2 regions of the Staphylococcus sp. GDY8P57P genome follow, and region 2 is predicted to be linked to the other one. Evidence: riboswitches for the same ligand, from Rfam matches in the RefSeq annotation. Region 2 holds a riboswitch; the other holds the start of a gene.

Region 1 (3,437 bases), on a different contig from region 2:
ATGCACCATTCACACTAATAGAATCACCAATGTGCATGTCTTCTACAATCGTTTGACAAGCAATATCCAGTGTTCTAACTGATTGATGCGTACGAATATTCTTAACAGTACCAATTTCTTCAACGATACCTGTAAACATGAGTTGTCACTTCTTTCGCAAGATCATTTTTAAGTTTTGATTAATTAACTCAGTAGAAATAATTTCAAATTGCGTGGCGTGGTTTAAATCAATGACATCATTCGTTTGATAGAATTGATTTTTCCCAGAACCACCTATTATTTTCGGGGCGTAATAAATAATAAGTTGATTGATAAAATGTGTTTGGAGAAATTCTGAAGTTACACGAGGTCCAGCTTCTATTAATAACTTACCAATACCTCGCTTATAAATATCTTTTAAAATATCTTTTAAATTACATTCAGTTAAATAGATTATTTTGACATTTGAATTTGGACTTTTTAGATGCTCATTTTCTGTGTATATCCATACTTCGCTTGAAGAATCTTGGAACAATTGCTTTGTAAAGTCAATGTTGCCACTTCTTGATAAAACGATTCGAATTGGATGTTTACCGTTTGGAATACGTGTCGTATATTGGGGATTGTCAGCGATAATTGTGCCATTACCCGTTAATACAGCATCATGCGTATGTCTTAAATGATAAACATCTTGTTTCACATCTGAATTTGTAATCCATTTGCTTTGACCCATATCAGTAGCCTGTTTACCATCTAATGATACAGACACTTTCATCGTGATTTCAGGTAATTGTTCTGACTTAGCTTTGAAAAAGTCACGATACAACGCAGCTGCATCTTCAGAGTATTGATATTCAACTTCAATGCCAGCTTGTTCTAATATAGCATCCCCTTCAGAAGGTAATGTTGTATCTTTAACAGCGTAAACAACTTTACTTAGTCCAAATTCTATAATTTTATTCACACATGGTGGAGTGGAGCCAAAGTGCGTACAAGGTTCTAACGAAATGTAAATCGTTCCACCTTTTGCATTTTCTCCAGCCATATCAAGTGCTTGTACTTCCGCGTGTTTATCACCTTGTTTAAGATGTGCACCCAGTCCGACAATTCTACCGTCATTGACTACGACAGCACCCACTGGCGGGTTAACACCCGTTTGACCTTCAACCATTTGTGCGAGTTGTATTGCATAATTCATAAAATAACTCAATTCATCACCTCAAAATAAAAATTCCCTATACCAATAAAACAATTACAGGCATAGGGAAATTAAATATATGTTCAAATAAGCTTACAACATTTCTTAAATGTGTATGCTAAATAAGCGTCATTAAAACTTAAATTGACGTCTCGATTCTTTCTCCCATCCAGACTTTCACTGTCGGCTCTAGACTTTCACTAGATCAGCCATCAAAGTAGTTAACCATATACTTTGACAGGTCGCAGGCTTAATTTACTGCCGGTTGGGAATTGCACCCCGCCCCGAAAGAATTCATATGAAATTGTGATTATTAGAGTTAATGTAGTTTGATTACTACACTAATCATCATACGCTTATTGTTTAAAAATTACAAACCGTCTACGCTATATAATATTAAACAGTGTAACCATTGATGCAATTTAGTCATTTAAGTGTAAACATGCACTTTAAGCATCGAAGTGATCAAACTTACTTTGATTGTCGTACATATAGTTGACAGAACTCACTGCTTGATCAACGATCATCTTTACACCATTTCTTAACTTGTTAACACCGTTCGTCACTTGTCCAATGGCAATCATATTATTTAATGTTCCATATCTTGGGCTAATGACTTGATTCGTTTCTGGAATAATTTGAATACCGCCCATTGGGTGCGGCTGAACGATTTGTCGATTTTGAAGGTTCAGTATAAGCTGATCTTCATCATCTAAATCTGACAAATGTGTTTTGGATCCAGTTGAATTGATTATGACATCATATGGTTTAGGTTGTCGCTCATCTTTAAATTTTAATAAATAACCGTCATCTGTATGTTTAATATCCTCTAATCCTCTTTTAATAATAAGTGATTGATTACGTATGAGTTTAATAATTAATTCTGCTGTACGTGGTGGCATTGGATTTGAATTTAATTGAATATGTTTCGAAAATCGCTTATCAAAGGCTTGCTGATCTTCTCGACTGAAACTATTCCATATCCAATTCAAATTCTCTTTAACATTTTCAATCAAACTTTGAAATACTCCGATTTCATTTGCACGTTCGAGATCATATTGTAAATCTTTAATTGTATTACCGGTACGTCTATGTATTAATTTATCTAACTCTATATTACGGTCTTCACATTCTTGTTGAAATAATTCAAAAGCAATTTCTAATGGAACATTTCCAAAATGTTTTCCTTTTAGCTCATTAAACTTTTGTTTAGTTAAATATTTGAATTCAATATCAACCATATTCCCTCTTACACTTGGCAGATGTGCTGAACGACTCGTCATAGTAATTGGCAACTTAGGATGATGTGTAGCGACATACCTAACAACATCTAAACTAGCTAATCCAGTTCCAATTATGGCTATATCATCTGATTCTGAAACTTCATCCAATGTATTATATGTAGGATAAGGTGTTTGAATATATCCTTTTTTACCTTTTAATTGATACGGATCATGATAAGCGAAAGTACCTGTCGTTAAGAAGATATAGTCGTATTCTTTCCATTCACTCATATCTTCTGATGTACATACATAATATTTTAATGTCGTCTCATCTATTTCTGAATTTGTAAAAATCTCACGAACTGGACGCTTGATAACGGAAAGATTATCAAATAATAAGTCAAAGTTAGATAGATAAGATTTCATATAATGACCAAACACAAATCGAGGTAAGTACTTAGGATTATCAAATTTAAACTCTGATTGTTCTTGATACCAATTCCAGAATTCTTCATCATCATCTAAATTTAAACTCATCTGCTTTGTTGGCAAATTGATGAGTAACTGACTACTGTCATTTTGAAATGGCACACCTTGTCCCATATTCTTTTCATTATCATAGACATCTACCTCTAAATATTTAAATGCTTCATTTTTGACTAACTGCCTTAAAACACTCACACCAGCTGTACCCATTCCAATTATAGCTACACGCATATATCATCATCCTTCTTTATTACTCTAAAAAGACTTTTTAATATATCTATTATATCAATATCATAAATCGCTTAAAATAATTTATACTTATATGTTATTCTCATCATTTTTCTATTAATTCAGCAATTATGGTAGTATTAAGGTATTGAGGTGAACAAAAATGAAATTTATTTTAAAAGTTTTTGTCGTAATGATTATAGCCTTTAGTTGGTTAACTAAGAAAAATAAAGCAGAATAAATAAATCTATTTTTTATCCTAAAAAGCCAACGTCAACACTAATTCACACAAGTGTCGACGTTGGCTTTTACTAAATAATAAT
Region 2 (3,437 bases):
TTGATTTGAAAATAAGATAATTGATTGAATTGTTCTTTATATATTTTTAATCGATATCCTCTATTCTGATGATAGAATTCTATGAACGAATTATAATCTGTCGTACTTACATATTGTTGATACGCTGTAAAATAACCTTTAATAAATAATTCAAGCACATGGTCTTCAATCGTATTGATTTTAACATTTTGAGTCACTGCAGCTTCATTCATTGAAAGTCCTTTGAGTAATTGATGATATGTAATTGTAGTTTTATTTAGTAATGTAGGTAAAATAATGGTTTGAGATAATATCGGAAATTGTTCTTTATGCTCTAATGCAAACATCATTTGAACTAAATTATTCAATTCATGGACAAATAAATCGGTTACTGGTATGTCTTCAATAAGAGAAACTTGTTGACGCGTATACATTGGTTCTTCATACCCTTGTAGATAATAATGAATCAAACAGTTGCCATTGCACGTTTCATTAATGATATGAAAAAGCTGCTCAATTTCATTTTCTAAATCATCAATTAAGTCACTCTCGATGATAGTTGAATATAATTGCTTTACTTTATTTTGAACTGTGACTTGTTGCGTAATAGGTATAAAGTCTAAATGATTATTTTTGTAATGCGTCATCGTTTGTATAAGTAATTGAATACAACTAAATGTTTGAATGATACTATCGTATGTAAACCTTAGATGAATGGTAATGTTGATATTCTGGTCATCATTACTATTCAAAAATCGCTCAAAAGACGGATATTTTAATTTAGGTAAACTGTGATATAATGATAAAAGTTGTTGGGAACATGCATCAAAAAAAGTTTGATGTGATTTTTTCCCAATTAAAATATTATAGATACTTTTATTGGTTTTATATTCGAATGAATGATTTGATGCATAGGTAATAATAGAATGCATTAATGATTCCTCACTTTATGTAACTAATAAAATAGTAAATAAATTAATCGAAGTGTTAGTTAACATTTGTTATACTAGTGTAGCATTTTTATCAAAGGAGGCGAAGAATTTGGCAAAGTATACAATCGTTGATATGGATACATGTATTGCTTGTGGCGCATGTGGTGCTGCGGCGCCAGACATTTACGATTATGACGACGAAGGTATTGCTTTCGTAATCCTTGATGATAATCAAGGTACTGCAGAAGTACCAGAAGAATTATATGAAGATATGGAAGATGCTCTTGAAGGTTGTCCAACTGATTCAATTAAAATTGAAGAAGAACCATTTGATGGTGATGCCCTTAAATTTGAATAGTTTATGGCACAATCAAATAAATATTAAATCTCCTATTGCTGCGTACTTCATTCAGCAATAGGAGATTTTTTTATGATAAAACGCGTTTTAATCGATTGTATAATAGTACAAATATAATTGAAATCACAACACCTTTAATAATATTAAAAGGTATAACACCAGATAAAATGACGATTTTTAAATTATTAAATACATCTCCTAAATTAAAAATCATCCCATATAAAGGAAGTAACACAAAGTAGTTTAATACACTTAACACAATAGTCATAACTATAGTACCAATTGCGAGTCCTATAACTAAAGAACGTGGCGTATGTGTATGTTGTCTTTGACGTTTTGTAACATAGTAAGCGGATAATAAGAAACTCACACCTGCTAAAAAGTTAGCAACTGGGCCCACTGGATCGCCCATGTTAAATAAAAAGTTAAGTATATTTTTTATAAGTGCTACAATAATACCAGCAACGGGACCCAAAAGGAATGTTGCTAATAATGTTGGCACATCACTAAAGTCTAATGTTAAGTATGGCGGTAAAAATGGTAGCGGAAATTTAATAAATGTTAAAATGAACGCTATCGCACTTAACATACTTATCGTGATAAGACGTTTGTTTTGTTGCATATTGAATTATCTCCTTCCATTCATCTTACTTAGAATAGGAGATAATTTTGCACAACAAAAAATCTCCATCTTCTCCCATCCAGACTATACTGTCGGCTTCAGATTTTCACTGAATCAGCCACTTCATAAGAAGCGGGTCGCAGGCTTGAATTACTGCCGGTTGGGACTTACACCCTACCCCGAAGATGAATTATAACTATATATTAATTTAATTTTTATATTACCTTATGTGAGCGCATTGCGCAATCATGGTGCTTAAACTGATTAGATAAAAAAAGAGTGAAATCAGATTCAACATGAATTCTGACCCACTCTTGGTCTAGTAATTTCATTTTTAGAATAAAAGCTAGTACGTTAAGTCAAACGTCGTGATGTACGAGTTTCTACTGTAACTTAAATTAAAGCGCTTGATAGATAAGTGCGTATGATTGTAATCATATTAGCACTTAGGTTTAGGTAATTTAATGATAAATGTTGTACCTTTGTTTACTTCGCTTTCTACTTGAATAGAACCACCATGTTCTTCGATAATCATTTTGCAAATAAATAGTCCTAAACCAGTACCTTGTTTCCCTCTCGTTCTTGATGCTTCGACTTTATAAAATCTATCAAAAACAAGTTCAAGATGTTCCGGAGATATACCACTTCCGGTATCGCTAATGTACAATGTCTGATATGTGTCATCAGATGATGAAGTGATTGTAATTGAATCACCTGGTTGAGTATAACGTGTGGCATTATCAATCAGATTTGTTAGTACTTGATCAATACGGTCGGCATCATAATCCCACAATTCATCAGTCATTTCTGGCGCAAGTGACATGTCTAACTCTAAATCTTGTGCCTGTTGTTTATACTTCATTTGCATTTTATTTAATAAAGGTTTAATGGGTTGTTTCTCTTTATTAACAGTTAAACCTTCTGCATCCATACGCGCTACATTCAATAATTCATTGACTAGACGATTTAAACGTTTTGTTTCATCAAGCACGATAGATAAAGAGTCTCGAATTTCATCGGGCTCTGTTACAATGCCATCTACAATGGACTCTGTATACCCTTGTAATAAAGAAATAGGAGTTCTCAATTCATGTGAAACGTTAGCAATGAAGTCTTTTTTCATTTGATCAAGATTATGTTCATTGGTCATATCTCTAATAATGACTACTAGACCACTACGGCCATCTTGTTGGATTCGCTCGATATAACTCATGATAATGACATAATATTTGTTATTAATTTCGTATTCTTGGAATTCTGTATTCTTTGAAACAAATGTTTTTTCGATTTGCTTTTCAATGTCTTTATATACAGGTGCACTAAGTGATTTAGTAATATCATCAGCCATTTTATTTGAAAGGATAACTTCTCTTTTGTCATTTAGACCTAGTACACCTTCTATCATAGAATTGATTAGACTATCTCTAATATTTTTTTGAGTTGAAAGTGCTTCAATATTCTCTTGTATTTCAGAACTCATATGATTGAAAGTATGTGATAATTCACCTATTTCATCTTTAGTTGAGACGCTTGTCTGTTTAGAATA

What was found. Region 2 has a riboswitch for FMN ahead of KA878_RS12150 (ECF transporter S component). Riboswitches for the same ligand answer to the same signal wherever they lie in the genome.
Region 1: linked by a shared signal. The riboswitch ahead of ribD (bifunctional diaminohydroxyphosphoribosylaminopyrimidine deaminase/5-amino-6-(5-phosphoribosylamino)uracil reductase RibD) and the one ahead of KA878_RS12150 (ECF transporter S component) in region 2 are both predicted to bind FMN.

The regions. Positions count from the first base shown of each region.
Region 1 covers NZ_JAESLK010000004.1:2,339-5,775, forward strand. The annotation lists gene KA878_RS01635 (riboflavin synthase) at 1-139, opposite strand, end outside; gene ribD (bifunctional diaminohydroxyphosphoribosylaminopyrimidine deaminase/5-amino-6-(5-phosphoribosylamino)uracil reductase RibD) at 146-1,189, opposite strand; FMN riboswitch at 1,331-1,473, opposite strand; gene KA878_RS01645 (FAD/NAD(P)-binding protein) at 1,627-3,117, opposite strand.
Region 2 covers NZ_JAESLK010000040.1:88,960-92,396, reverse strand. The annotation lists gene KA878_RS12160 (YpbB family protein) at 1-911, opposite strand, end outside; gene KA878_RS12155 (ferredoxin) at 1,021-1,269, shown strand; gene KA878_RS12150 (ECF transporter S component) at 1,340-1,891, opposite strand; FMN riboswitch at 1,955-2,082, opposite strand; gene KA878_RS12145 (ATP-binding protein) at 2,331-3,437, opposite strand, start outside.